3 regions of the Allobosea sp. FW305-C-101 genome follow, and region 3 is predicted to be linked to each of the others. Evidence: riboswitches for the same ligand, from Rfam matches in the RefSeq annotation. Region 3 holds a riboswitch; each other region holds the start of a gene.
What was found. A riboswitch is a leader RNA that binds a small molecule or an ion and turns the genes downstream of it on or off. The one in region 3 is predicted to bind thiamine pyrophosphate.
Positions count from the first base shown of each region.

Region 1: linked by a shared signal. The riboswitch ahead of thiO (glycine oxidase ThiO) and the one ahead of AC3WMA_RS07295 (LuxE/PaaK family acyltransferase) in region 3 are both predicted to bind thiamine pyrophosphate.
Region 2: linked by a shared signal. The riboswitch ahead of thiC (phosphomethylpyrimidine synthase ThiC) and the one ahead of AC3WMA_RS07295 (LuxE/PaaK family acyltransferase) in region 3 are both predicted to bind thiamine pyrophosphate.

Region 1 is NZ_JBYSYT010000001.1:539,182-543,968, forward strand. It holds gene AC3WMA_RS02535 (thiazole synthase) at 1-757, opposite strand, end outside; gene thiS (sulfur carrier protein ThiS) at 759-956, opposite strand; gene thiO (glycine oxidase ThiO) at 940-1,935, opposite strand; TPP riboswitch at 2,014-2,115, opposite strand; tRNA gene AC3WMA_RS02550 (tRNA-Ser) at 2,324-2,414, shown strand; gene AC3WMA_RS02555 (hypothetical protein) at 2,509-2,856, opposite strand; gene AC3WMA_RS02560 (amino acid ABC transporter permease) at 2,919-3,431, opposite strand; gene AC3WMA_RS02565 (hypothetical protein) at 3,491-4,780, opposite strand.
Region 2 is NZ_JBYSYT010000004.1:291,784-296,570, reverse strand. It holds gene AC3WMA_RS18915 (polysaccharide deacetylase family protein) at 1-199, shown strand, start outside; gene AC3WMA_RS18910 (OmpA family protein) at 312-2,483, shown strand; gene AC3WMA_RS18905 (hypothetical protein) at 2,915-3,112, shown strand; TPP riboswitch at 3,327-3,431, shown strand; gene thiC (phosphomethylpyrimidine synthase ThiC) at 3,510-4,787, shown strand, end outside.
Region 3 is NZ_JBYSYT010000001.1:1,545,097-1,549,883, forward strand. It holds gene rfbA (glucose-1-phosphate thymidylyltransferase RfbA) at 1-81, shown strand, start outside; TPP riboswitch at 722-850, shown strand; gene AC3WMA_RS07295 (LuxE/PaaK family acyltransferase) at 937-2,013, shown strand; gene AC3WMA_RS07300 (acyl-CoA reductase) at 2,019-3,467, shown strand; gene AC3WMA_RS07305 (ABC transporter ATP-binding protein) at 3,457-4,248, shown strand; gene AC3WMA_RS07310 (ABC transporter permease) at 4,245-4,787, shown strand, end outside.

The sequences.
Region 1 (4,787 bases), 1.0 Mb from region 3:
CTTTGCCCATGACGGGCGTGGAGGGAGCGGCCATGTCGCGCGCCTCGATCGGCTGCGCGGCGAAAGCCTGACGGCCGGCGCGGATGGCAAGCGCGAAGGCTTCCGCCATCGCGGCGGGATCGCCAGCCTTGGCGACGGCGGTGTTGAGCAGGATGCCGTCATAGCCCAGCTCCATCGCCTGCGCGGCATGAGAGGGCAGGCCGATGCCGGCATCGACGACGAGGGGCACATCCGGGAAATGCTGGCGCATGCTGCGCAGGCCATAAGGGTTGTTGAGCCCCCTGCCCGATCCGATCGGCGCGCCCCAGGGCATCAAGACCTCGCAGCCGGCATCGAGCAAGCGCCCGCCGACGACGAGGTCCTCGGTCGTGTACGGGAACACCTTGAAGCCGTCGTCAGTGAGGATGCGGGCAGCCTCGACCAGCGCGATTACGTCCGGCTGGAGCGTGTCGTCCTCGCCGATCACCTCGAGCTTGATCCAGTCGGTGCCGAAGACCTCGCGCGCCATTTGAGCGGTGGTCACGGCCTCCTTGACGGTGTGGCAGCCGGCCGTGTTCGGCAGAACCTTGACGCCGAGCTCGCGGATCAACGCCCAGAAGGCCTGTCCGGCACCACCGGAGGATTCCCGGCGCAGCGACACGGTGACGACCTCGGCGCCGGAGCGCTTCACCGCCTCGGCCAGGATGGCGGGCGACGGGTATTGCGCGGTGCCCAGAAAGAGCGGGTTCTCTGGCTCGAAACCATAGAAGGACGCCATCTCAGCCTCCCTGCATCGGTGCGACGATCTCGATGTGGTCGCCCTCGCTTAAGGCCGTCTCGGCGCGCTTGCGGGCCGGCACGAAATCGCCATTCAGCGCGGTCGCGACGATGCGGCCGGCAAAGCCCAGCTCGGCCAGCGCCTCGGCCAAGGTCTTCGCGGCAACGGTCTGAGGCGCGCCGTTAAGCAGCAAGGTCATGCAGCATCTCCGGTGTGGATTGCGGGTTCAGCGCGGCCTCGGCTGCCATCCGCGCCATGGCGGGGCTGAGCAGGAAGCCGTGGCGATAGAGCCCGTTGACATGGATCACCCGACCACGACGCGTCAGCCGCGGCAGGTTGTCGGGAAAGGCCGGGCGGGCATCAGTGCCGATCTCGACCACCTCGGCTTCAGCGAAGGCCGGATGCAGCGCATAAGCTGCGCCGAGCAGTTCCAGCATGGCGCGGGCGGAGATGCGGCGGCGCTCGCCGCTCTCGATCATGGTCGCGCCGACCATGAAGAGCCCGTCGCCGCGCGGGACGATGTAGAGCGGGATGCGCGGATGGAGCAGCCGGACCGGCCGCGACAGGCTGATATCGTCGCTGCGCAGCAGCAGCATCTCGCCTTTGACCCCGCGTAGATCCGGCAGGACGTCGCGGGCCGCCAATCCCCGGCAATCGAGCACGATATCGGCATCGAGATCGGCCGGCTCCGCGGCGCTGTCGAATTGAATGACGGCACCGTTCGCGACAAGACGCTCGGCGAGCACAAAGATGGCTCTACGGGGGTCGAGATGCCCTTCGCCCGCGAAGAACAGCCCGCGCGAAAAAAGCCCGGCGAGATCGGGCTCCAGCCCGGCGATGGCTTCGCCGTCGATCTCCTCGAACTGGATGGTGCGCTGCCCGAAACGACGCAGCTCCGAACGATCGCGACTGGGCGCCACAACAAGCGTGCCATTGCGCACGACACCGCCGGCATAGCGCTCCCACCAATCGGCCGCCTGCTGACCAAGCCGGATCACCGGTTCCTCGGCACTCTCGCCCTCGCACCAGGGCGCGAGCATGCCCCCGGCATACCAGGAGCAAGCCTCGGCGCCGACGCGCGGGCCGCGCTCATGGATGGTTACCTGTACGCCGCGCGCCAGCAGTTCCGTCGCGCAGGCTAAACCGACGACGCCGGCGCCGACCACCGCGACATTCAGGCCCGACTGAAGGCGTTGCGCCGTCATGCTCTTCCCTGCTCCCGGAAAGGCAGCGGCCTGGGGCACGAGCAAGACATCTGCGAGCCGAAGACCGTTCCCTTCGCCGGCATTACCCGGATCAGGTACGATGGGTTGGCGCGGAACACGCCTCTCAGCCTTTCGGCACCCCAACGGACAGGTTCAATCTAGTGGCTGGCCAGCGGAGGAGCAAGGCAAGCCGACGCAGGGCTCGACTGTGTGCTGTGCTGGTTGCTGCGGGGGTCCCCAGAGCACTCCCTTCACACGGGAGTGCTCTGGGGTTGGCTTGGACACATGCACAGGCTGCGCAAAGGAAATTGCCGGCGAGACTTGTCAAACGCCTCGGCAATCGGGCATAGAGCCTCTCGCCGGAGACGTGGCCGAGAGGCTGAAGGCACTCGTTTGCTAAATGAGCATACCCCACAAGGGTATCGAGGGTTCGAATCCCTCCGTCTCCGCCACTTTTTCCTTCGATTTTCCAATCGCTTGGATTGGGCACGAAAGCGATCTCGCAAAAGAAGCGCGAGCGCTTTTGCGCAGCGCTCGCGAATCTCCTCAGCCTTTCGGCAGCGGCATGAACCGCACCTGTCCAGCGAGTGCGTTGGCGTGGCTTCTCAAGCTGGGGATACCGGGCCTGAAAGGCCACGGATGATCGTGACTTCGCCCGTTTCGACGGAATTGCCACAGTCGGTGAGCGCGCGGAAATACCGATGCCATGTCGATGGGGCTCGCTGCGCGGTCAGGCCGCCGCCCTGTCACAAACGGCACGGCCTGGAAGAGCGCGACATAGACCCTGGCGAAAAGCTGCAGGGCCTTGTTGCCGGAAACGGCGAGGATCGCGAGCCCGGTGCCGCCGACGATGACGCCGGCAATGGCGACCAACGTGACTTGCAGCGTGACCAAGACACCCGCGCCGATCACGCCCCCTGGCGGCCAAGATACTGTCCCAGTCGAGCGCCAACATCTCAGGCCCCCATCATGCCCGGAAGCCGGATGCGCCGCTGGACCCCTTCCATCAGGCGCAGGATGGCGACGTTCAGCGCCATATAGGCGAGCGTCACCACGATGAAGGATTCATAGGGTTGCGCGGTGAAATCGACGAGCTGCCGCGCCTGGCCGCTGAGTTCGAGCAGCCCGATCGTCGAAGCGACCGCGGAATTCTTCGAGATGATCAGAAACTCGGAGGTCAGCGGCGGCAGGATGCGCCGGAAGCATTGCGGCAGCAGCACGTGGCGGAATGCCGGGACCAGCCGGAAACCGAGTGCCTGCGCGGCCCGGAGCTGGCCGGGCGGCAGGGCGGCGAGCCCGGCGCGGACCTGCTCGCAGATGCGCGCGCCGGTGAAGAAGCCGAGCGCCAGCACGGAGACGACGAAGACCTGGGTGCTCGGCGTGATGCTCTTGATCCAGTCGCCGACCGTCGTGGGCAAGACCTCCGGCATGACGAAAAACCAGATGAAGAACTGAACGATCAGCGGCACGTTGCGGCAGCACCCAGGCAAGTCGATAGCATCGTCTTCATGTCGATGATCCTCCCTCGCTAAGAACTGACGATCGACGAGACGTCGATCACGTACATCTGCCGCTCATGCTCGTGCATCGAATCGATGCAGACGCGGCGGCCGTCCTGGCTCCAGCGCGGATGGAGATCGCAACGGTTCTCCTTGGTCAGCGCGGGATCGGTGTAGAAGCTGCCGATGTCGTGACGGACGCCCCTGGCGATGTCGTAGAGGATCAGAATCCGCTCGTTGCTGGCGGGGTCGGGGTAGGTGTCGGTCAGGAGCCAGCGCTGGTCGACCGGCGAATAGGTCATGTGACCGTTCTCGGTCAGCACGCCCCGGCCGATGACGGACACGCCGACCGGCTCCGCATCGGCGTAGAGATGGTAGTGGATCGAGCCGGCATGCGGCCCCCAGACGATGATGTGGCCGTCGTCGCGCCAGAGCGGATGGGAAATCTGGTACTCGGACTTCTCGTAATCGAAGGTGCCGACCGCGCCCGGGTCGAAATCATCCTGCAATTGCGGCAGCGGGTGGTCCGAGCATTCCAGCAGCCGGATATTGCCGCCGTCGGGGTCCATCGTGATCAGTCGATGGAGGAAGCAGGTCTCGTCCTCGACGCGCTCGGTCCAGCGATGCAGGAAGAGGATGCGGCTGGAGAACGGGTTGATCTCGATATGGCTGACCCAGTGGATCGCCTTGTCCATGGACGGGCGCTGATCCAGGGCCTTGAGATCGGCATAGCTGACGAGCAGCCGGGTCTCGCCGGTCTCGATGTCGAGCCGGTGGATGCCGTCATCGGCCGGGCAGAGCGGCAGGTCGGTGCGGCGGCCGGCAAGCCCGACATAGCCGATGGTGCGGTGGGTGACGTAGAGCCGCTCGTAATCGACGGTCAGCGCGTAACGGCCATTGGGAGCCGCCACATAGATCGGCGTGTCGAGGTCCCGCGAGCTGCCGCTGGCGAGATCGAAGATGACCGAGCCGAAGCCGGGATAGAGCCCCCTGCCGTGACGGGTGCGGACATTGTAGATCAGCCGTTCGCTGCGGGCCGCATCGAGCCATTGCAGCTGGGCGCCCATCTGCCAGTTCCAGGCGGTCGTCCGCCCGCACGGGTGGAAGGCGCCGTCACCGGCCAGGTCGAAATGGCCGACTTCGGCGGCGCTGTCCGGCATCAGCTCGAAGTCGCGCGCCGCGACACGATGGCCGAGCAGCAGACGATCGCCGGCGCCCCAGTTGGTCTTGTCGTAATAGCCGAAGAAGTGATGGCCGGGGCCGCCCCCGACCCGGTGGGTCGGGCAGCTTCGCGCGATCGGTTGAACCAGGCTGTGCATCGCCGCC
Region 2 (4,787 bases), on a different contig from region 3:
CATTTTCCGCCGCGAGTTCGAGGGCGCCTATGCCGAAGGCGGGCTCTTCCTGCTGACCATGCACCCGCATGTCATCACCTATCGCTCGCGCTTCTGGATCCTCGAGGAGTTGGTCCGCCTCGCCAAGGCGAAGGGCGATTGCTGGTTCGCGACCCATGCCGAGATCGCGGCTTATGTGAAGGCCGAGGCCGGCCTCTAAAACGCCGCAGCACGGGAACCCTTGCCCGATTCCCGCCGTTTTCGCTTCATCGGGGGTTCAGGCCGGAAGCGGCCTGATACCCGCACGTTGAAACATAACGACGGGAATAAAGATGCGCACGAAACGTTGGTTGCTGGTCGGGACTGTCCTGCCGGCCCTCGTCCTTTCGCAAGCCGGGCAGGCCTTCGCCGAGGCCGGATACCGGGTCGCACAGGCCCCCGCCGCCGGAGATGACGATCCACGCGGGCCACGGCGCCCGCAGCCGCCAGGAGGAGCACAGCCCGGCCAGCAGCGTGGGCCGGAACGGCCTGCCGCGCCCGCTGCACCCGCCCAGCCGCAGGCCCCGCGCCCGCCACAGATGCAGCCCGCGCCGTCCGTGCCCCGGGCGCAACCGCCCGCCATGCCTGCACCGCAGCCGCGTGCCGAGCCGCCCGCGATGCGCCAGCAGCTCGAGCGCCCGGCCACGCCGCGTGAGGCGCCTGCCGTGCCGCGCGCTGCGCCGACCCCCAGTGAAGCCCCGGCAGCCCGCCCGACACCGCCGCGTCCGCCGGCGGAGCCGACCGTTCCGCGTGCGGCGCCTCAGCCGGTAGCGCCGCCGGCCGCAGCTCCCCAACCGGGTGCGGGCGCGCCGCCCTCGGCGGTTCCGCGCGGTGGTCCGGCCGTTCCGCCCTCGGCTGCACCGACCCAGCCTCGCCCGCCGGCCGCGCCGCCCGCCGCGGCTCCGAGTGCGCCCGCCCAGCCGGGCGCTGGTGCCCCGCCATCAGCCGTTCCGCGTGGCGGCCCGGCCGTTCCCCCCTCGGCGGCACCGGGGCAGCCTCGTCCGCCGGGAACGCCACCTGCGACGGCGCCCGCCGCTCCGTCCCAGCCAGGAGCTCCCGCTCAGCCTGGCGCTGGCGCTCCGCCCTCCGCCGTTCCGCGCGGCGGTCCTGCTGTTCCGCCTTCGGCGCAGCCATCCCAGCCGCGCCCGCCGGCTGCGACCCCGCAGCCCGGCGCTCCCGCACAGCCCGGAACGGCCGCTCCGACTCCGCCTCCGCCCGCGGGCACTGCCCCGGCCCAGCCTGCGCAGCCCGCTCCCGGAACGCCTCCGGCCGGTGCGCCCGGCGCTCCCGCTCCGGCCCAGCCCGGCGCAACAGCTCCGACGCCGACGCCGCCCGCCGGCGCAGCGCCCGGCCAGCCCGGCCGCCCAGCTCCCGGCATGCCCTCCGGCGGAGCGCCCGGCACGGCCGCGCCGGTTCCTCCCCAGTCCGGAGCCGCTCCGGGGCAGCCGCCGGCCGGGCCTCCCGGCCAGCCGCCCCAGCGTGAGGGCCGCCGCGGCGGCATCTCGCCGGGCGTGGCCGGCGCGATCGGCCTCGGCGCCGGTGTCCTCGGCGGCATCATGGCGACGCAAGGGGCGCAGCGCTTCGAGGATATCCGCAGCCGCCGCGAGGAACGGCGCGAGGGCGACGTCACCATCATCCGCGAGCCCGGCCGCACCATCATCCGCGACGATGACGGCCGCGCCATCATCCGCCGCGACGAGGATCAGCGCTTCCGCGATCTCGGCTGGCAGGGCCGCTCCGAGCGCCGCGATGGCGAGAATCGCACGATCTTCGAGCGGCCGGACGGCACGCGCATCGTCACCGTCACGGACGAGGAGGGCCGGCTGATCCGCCGCACCCGCATCGACCGCGACAACCGCGAGGTGATCATCATCGACAACACGCTGCGGGATCGTCCGGGGCGCTTTGCCGACGATGTCGTCGTGCTGCCGCCGCCGCCGCTGCCGATCCCGCGCGAGCGCTATATCGTCGATGCGGACCAGGCCGACGAGGACTTGATCTACGAGACGATCACCGCGCCGCCGATCGCCGCGATCCCGCGCCGCTACACGCTGGACGAGGTCCGCTACTCGCCGGACCTGCGTGCCCGCATGCGCAGCGTCGACATCGACACGATCAATTTCGACTCCGGCTCGTGGCAGGTCGGAGGCGATCAGGGTCGCCGTCTGGCGGTGATCGCGGATTCAGTGAAGCGCGCCTTGCAGCGCTCGCCCAACGAGGTCTTCCTCGTCGAGGGGCACACCGACGCCGTCGGCGCCGATGTCGACAATCTCTCGCTCTCCGATCGCCGCGCGCAGTCGGTCGCGGAGATTCTGACGCGCGACTTCCAGATCCCGCCGGAGAACCTGACGACCCAGGGCTATGGCGAGCAGTACCTGAAGGTGAACACGCAGGAGGCCGCGCGCGAGAACCGGCGCGTCACGCTCCGGCGCATCACCCCGCTGCTCAGCGGCCAGAACCAGTAACGATCGGGTCGGGCCGCTTTTCAGGCAGCCCCACTCTTCGGCAGGCGCAGGGAACACCCGTTCCCTGCGCCTGTTTCGTTTCCGGAGGATGACCGAAGGAAGATGCCGCCATGAGGAAATTTGTTCTGGTTCTCGCGGGAGTGCTCGTTGCGGGCATACCCATCGCAGCCTCGGTGCAGGCGCAGACCAGCCCGCCTCCGCCCACGCAGCGGGCTCCCGGCGTTCCGCCGGCTCCACGATCCAGCGAAGCCGCTCGTCCTCCGGCGCCCGACACCCTCGCACCTCGCGACGAGAAGCGCGGCAGCGGCGGGGAGAGGGCGCAGGTCCGGCCCGAGCGCGATCCGCCGATGCCGAAGCCGGTGCCCTCGATCATCGCACCTCGAACGACCGGGTTGAGGATTTGGTAGGGTTGCCGGGATAGCGTGCCCGCCATGAGCGACGCCATCTCCCTCGCCACCAGCATCGTCACGATGCAGGCCGCCTCGACGCAGCAGGCGCTGTCTGTCGAGATGCTCAAGCAGAATGCGCAGGCCGAGCAGGGTCTCGTCGCCATGCTTCAGCAGAGCGTCGAGCAGACGCAAGCCGCGCTGCCGGCCGGACAGGGCACGCTGGTCGACCGCACCGCCTGAGGTTGCTGATTTCCAACGGAGCCGCCGCGTCATCCCGGACAAGCTGCGGAGCAGCGCCGATCCGGGATCCATCATAAGGCGCTGCGTTCTACGATGGATCCCGGGGCAAGCCCGGGATGACGTCGCGGTTTCGAGGAAGCCAGAGCCTTCTTCACGACCCGATCGCTTATTTGCACAGCCCGTTGCCAAGCGGCGGCGCTGCGCCTAACCTCGTCTGCGTTCCGAGGGGTGCCCGCAAGGGCTGAGACGGCTTTCGAAGCTGAACCCATCGAACCTGATCCGGGTCATACCGGCGGAGGGACTGGAACGCGGTGCAGCCTTGGCCTGCACCCGCATCACAGCGCTTGAACCGCTTCGACGCCGGATCTCCTGACCTGTACCAAGGAGGAGATCCCCCATGAATGCCCACACCAAACCTCAGAAGAACACTATCAAGACTGCGCCGCAGAGCGTGACGACGGGGCCGATCATCGGCTCGCGCAAGATCTATGTCGCGGCGCCCGAGCATCCCGAGATGCGCGTGCCCTTCCGCGAGGTCGTGCTGACGACCGATGCCGAGCCGCCGGTGCGCCTCTACGACCCCTCCGGCCCCTTCACCGAGACCGATGCGAAGATCGATCTCAATGCCGGCCTTATCCAGCCGCGCCGCGCCTGGCTCGACGCGCGCGGCTTCGAGCAGGTCGTGGGGCGCGCCGTTACCGCAGCCGATAACGGCAACATCTCGGCCGAGCAGCTCGTGCCCGCCTGCCCGGCGCAGCGCCCGATCCTGCAAGCCAAGCCCGGCCAGCTGACGACGCAGTACGAGTTCGCCAGGGCCGGCATCGTCACGCCCGAGATGATCTATGTCGCGCATCGCGAGAATCTCGGCCGTGCCGCCATGCTGGAAGGGGCGCGGGAGCGCCATGCCGATGGCGAGAGCTTCGGGGCGAGCGTGCCGGAATTCGTCACGCCGGAATTCGTCCGCGACGAGATCGCGCGCGGCCGCGCCATCATCCCCGCCAATATCAACCATCCCGAGCTGGAGCCGATGGCGATCGGCCGCAATTTCCTGGTCAAGATCAACGCCAATATCGGCAATTCGGCCGTCACCTCCGGCGCTGCCGAGGAGGTCGAGAAGCTGGTCTGGGCGATCCGCTGGGGCGCCGACACGGTGATGGACCTCTCCACCGGCCGCAACATCCACAATATCCGCTCCTGGATCCTCAGAAATTCGCCCGTGCCGATCGGCACCGTGCCGATCTATCAGGCGCTGGAGAAGGTCGGCGGCGATCCGATCAAGCTCGACTGGGAGGTGTTCAAGGACACGCTGATCGAGCAGGCCGAGCAGGGCGTCGACTATTTCACCATCCATGCCGGCGTGAGGCTGCCCTATGTTCCGCTGACGGCATCGCGCGTCACCGGCATCGTCTCGCGTGGCGGCTCGATCATGGCGCGCTGGTGCCTTGCGCATCACCGCGAGAGCTTCCTCTACGAGCGCTTCGACGAGATCTGCGAGATCATGCGCCGCTACGACGTCTCGTTCTCGCTGGGCGACGGCCTGCGCCCGGGCTCGATCGCCGACGCCAATGACCGGGCCCAGTTCGCCGAGCTGGAGACGCTGGGGGAACTCACCAACATCGCCTGGGAAAAAGGCTGTCAGGTCATGATCGAGGGCCCCGGCCATGTGCCGATGCAC
Region 3 (4,787 bases):
TTGACGCTGCTGGGCGAGAGGCTCGCGAAGAGCGACTACGGACAATACCTGCTGCGCATCGCGGGCGATCTCGGCGGATAGCTCACGCCGGATGCGTCGACACAGGGCTGCAATACTCTCGGGAGCATAGCAGTTCCCGGCCTCGACAACGTCAGGGCTCCATCGTCAACGCGTGGAGCTTCTCATCGACCTCGCGGCGCGATTGGCGACATCGGCGAGGCCCAGGGCGACTGCAGCCAAGGTCAGCACGAGGGCGCCGATTATGCCCAGCGGCACGCTGATATAGGGCGAGCTCCATTTGGGCGGGCCATCGTCGATAGGAGGTCGCATCGCCCAATGTGAACGAGAATGGCTATCGCATCTGGTCATTGGCGCATCCTCTTGAATTAAGGTCGATCTAGATGTGCTTCAATCGAACATTGACCACCACACGCCCAGCATTACCGGAAAGCTGATGACGCCGATATGCGTTGGTGAATCAATGGTAAACGCCTGAACCCGCTATCTTCGTCAGATGCAGCGCAACAGGGAATGTTGCGGACGCACAAACGCTGCCGTTGTCAGTGGCGCACCGGTCTGAGCCGTCTCGAAGCCAATGACGGCACTGTCATAGTCATGCCGAGCAGCTTCGCCACAGTCCGCCACCGAGATTGCCGTGGCCGCAGTTCACGGCGCCTTTTCCTATACTGCTTGACAGCAGGGCCCACCGCTCGTCATCTGCATCCGTTCCCAGGGGGGCCTCGCTAGGAGGCTGAGATTCCGCCGGCTGGGCTTTCGAGCCCGGCAACGCGGTGACCCTCCGAACCTGATCCGGATCATACCGGCGTAGGGATGCGGGACATGCGGCCGTCACAGGCCCTGATTCCAGCTTGCGCTCGTGATCCTCCAGCGATCGACGCTTCGGCTTGGCCGCGCGTCCGAACGGAGTGGGTTGAAGTGACGCAAGCCGAGATCATCGCGGCGCTATCGGCGTTCATCGCGCTTCCCGACGCGTCGGAAGCCGCGTTCGAGGCGATGGCACTCAAGGTCTTCGCCTATCAGTTTCGCAACAACGAGCCCTATAAGCGCTTCTGCCTGCAGCGCGGCCGCACGCCGCTCTCGGTGAAGCGCTGGCGCGACATCCCGGCCGTGCCGATCACCGCCTTCAAGGACCTGACGCTGAGCTGCAGCCCGCCGGAGCAAGCCGAACGCGTCTTCATGACCAGCGGCACGACGCAAGGCATCCGCGGCCGCAGCTACCACCCGACGCTCGACGTCTGGAAGCGCTCGATGCTGGTGAATTTCCGGGCGCGCTTCATGCGTGGGCGCGAGCGCATCCGCATGGGCATCCTCTTCCCGAACGAGACGGAGCTGCCGAACTCCTCGCTCGCCACCTATCTCTCGCTCGCCAAGCGCGAATGCGGCACGGCGGATTCAGAGACCTTCATCAATGCCGCCGGTCTCGATCTCGGCCGCTTGCTGGCAACGCTCGCGCAAGCCGAAGCCAGCGGCGAGCCCTATGCACTGCTCGGCGCGAGCTATTCCTTCGTGCCCGTGCTGGACGCGCTCGCAGCGAGCAACCGGCGCTTCGCCCTGCCGGAAGGCAGCCGCATTCTCGATACCGGCGGCTTCAAGGGCCAGTCGCGCGAACTGGGGCCGGACGAGTTCTATGACGGGCTCAGCGCCGCCTTCGGCGTGCCGCGTTCGGCCTGCATCAACATGTACGGGATGACCGAGCTCAGCTCGCAGCTCTATGACGACGGCAATGCCGTCTGCCCGTCGGTGAAATCCGGGCCGCACTGGATCCGCAGCCGCGTCGTCGATCCGCTGATCGGCGCGGACCTGCCCGATAGCCAGCGCGGCGTGATCGTCCATCACGACCTCGCCCATTTCAACTGCGTCGCGGCGATCCTGACCGAGGATGCCGGCGAGATCGTGCCGGGTGGTTTCAAGCTGCTCGGCCGGGTCGATGGCGAGGCCTCGAAGGGCTGTTCGGTCGCGGTCGCCGAATTCCTCGCAGCGGCGCGAGGCTGATCGCCGTGATCGAGCATGCGGGCCATCTGCCGGGCCTGAACCGCGAGGCGTTGCGCTGGCGCGAGGTCAGTCACAGCGCCTGGGGCGAGAGCGCCACCATCGCGCTGCCGGAGCTCGACGAGGCGCAGGCCGCAGCGCTCTGCACGCATGTGCGCGACAACGCCCGCGCCAAGCTGAAGCGGATGGAGACGGCGCGCATCGTCACCGCGATCGATGCCGCCATCGCGCGCCTGCTCGACCGCAGCCACCCGCTGCGGCGCAAGGCCGAGCACCTGCTGCCGATCGTCACCGGCTATGATCGTGAGACGGTCCGGCTCGGCCTCACCGGCTATCTCAAGACCTTCCGGCGCCCGCAGCTCCTGCGTTTCCTGGCCGAGGACTTCGCCAATCCCGGCCTGCTCGACGGTTTCCAGCCGACGCCCAAGGGCGGTTATCTGCGCGCCCATGGCCCGGAGCTGCTGCTGCATGTCTGGGCGGGTAATGTGCCGGCGCTCTCGCTCTGGAGCCTGATCTGCGGCCTGCTGGTCAAGGCGGGCAATATCGGCAAGCTCGCCTCGGTTGAGCCGCTGACGGCGGGCTGGTTCGCGAGCCTTCTCGCCGAGATCGACCCCGAGATCGGCGAATGCCTCGCCATCACCTGGTGGAAGGGCGGCGAAGCGGCGGCCGAACCGATCTTCCTGCATGCGGCCGACACCGTCATGGCCTATGGCGGCAACGAGACGCTGACGGCGCTGCGCGCCAAGCTGCCGATCACCACCCGCTTCCTGCCGCATGGCCACAAGATCGGCTTCGGCGTGATCGCGCGCGAAGCGCTCGATTCGCGTAAGGCCCCTGCCCTGGCCCGGCTCGCGGCCCTTGATGTCGTGCGCTATGAGCAGCAGGGCTGCTACTCGCCGCAGATGCTGTTCGTCGAGCGCGGCGGTCGCGTCGAACCAGCCGAGTTCGCCCGTTACGTCGCGCAGGAACTGGCCGCCCTCGCCTCCCGCCATCCGCGCCGAGTTCTCTCGCAAGGCGAAGCCGCTTCGATCGCGGCTTGGCGCGGTGCGCAGGAGACGCGCGCGATGGATGGAGCCGCCGAGCTTCTCGGCGAGCCATCCGATCCCTGGAGCGTCGTCCATGTCGAGGCGCCGGAAGCCCTGAGCCCGACTGGGCTGAACCGCACGCTCAAGCTGGTCTCGGTCGAAAGCCTCGACGATGTCCCCGCGCTCGTCGCGCCCTATCGCAGTTTCCTGCAGACGGCCGGCATCGCCGCATCGCCCGAGCGGCTGTTCCGGCTTTCCGAGAAGCTCGGCTCGGTCGGCGTCAGCCGCATCGCGCCGCTTGGCCGCATGACCGCGCCGGAGGCCGGCTGGCATCATGACGGGCGCTTCAGCCTGCTCGACCTCGTCACTTTCACGGAGATCGAGCAATCAGCGGAAGCCGCCGCAGAGGGGTTCGCGCCCTATGTCGACTGAACCGCACAAGCCCGGCTTCGTCACGATCGAGCGGGCCAGCTATCGCTACGAAGCGGCCGGCCCGGCCGTGGTCGATGCGGTCGACTGGTCGATCCCGCGCGGCGAGATTCATTGCCTGCTCGGCCGCAGCGGCTGCGGCAAGACCACCTTGCTTAAGCTCGCCGCCGGCCTGCTGATGCCAAGCGAGGGCGCGATCCACATCGGCGGCGCGGCGCTGGCCGGCCCAAGCCCGCGCGCCGGCTTCGTCTTCCAGGCGCCGACGCTGCTCGGCTGGCTGAGCGCGCTCGACAACGTCCTGCTGCCGGTCTCGCTGAAGCGCCGGCCGAGCATCGCGGACAAGGACGCCGCGCTCGACCTGCTGGAGCGCGTCGGCCTCGCCGATTTCGCGACGCGCCGCCCGGCCGAGTTGTCCGGCGGCCAACAGAGCCGCGTCGCGGTTGCCCGCGCGCTGGTCGGCAACCCCGACCTGCTGCTGCTCGACGAGCCCTTCGCTGCGCTCGATGCATTGACGCGCGAGGAGTTGCAGGACGACCTGCTGCGCCTCTGTGCGCTCCGCGGCACGACCGCGCTCTTCGTCACTCATGATATCGGTGAGGCCGTCTATCTCGCCGACACGGTCGCGGTGATGGCGGCCGGCCGCGTGACGCATGTGCGCCGGATCGAGCTGGTCCGCCCGCGCCATCGCGACATGCGCTATGCGCCCGGCTTCATCGCCGCCTGCCGCGGCTTGCGCGACGCCATGGATGGCGCCGCCACCGTCAATCGGAGGCCGGCGGCATGATGGCCCGCCTGCCCTCGCTCCTGCTGCTCGTTGCCCTGCTTGCCGGCTGGGAAGCGTGGTGCCGGTTCGGCGGCTTGTCGCCGCTCGTCCTGCCGCCGCTCTCCGCCGTGCTCGCGACGCTGTGGAGCGAGATCGCGACCGGGCGGCTCTGGCCGCATCTGGCGATGACTGCCGCCGAGATGGCGCTAGGCCTCGGCATCGGCGCCGTCGTCGGGCTCGGCGTCGGCATCCTGCTCGCGGAATTTCCGGCGCTGAGCCGGCTGCTGCGGCCCTATGTGCTGGCAAGCCAGCTCGTGCCGAAGCTCGCGCTCGGACCGCTCTTCATCATCTGGTTCGGCTTCGGCATGACGCCAACCGTCGTCATCACCGCGCTGATCTGCTTCTTCCCGCTGATGGAGAACACGCTGACCGGGATCAGCGAGGTCGATGCCTCCCGCCGCGAGCTCTTCCGCATGCTCGGCGCCGGCCGGCTCCAGACCCTGCTGCGGCTCAAGCTGCCGGCGGCGCTGCCCGTCATCATGGCGGGCCTGCGCGTGGCG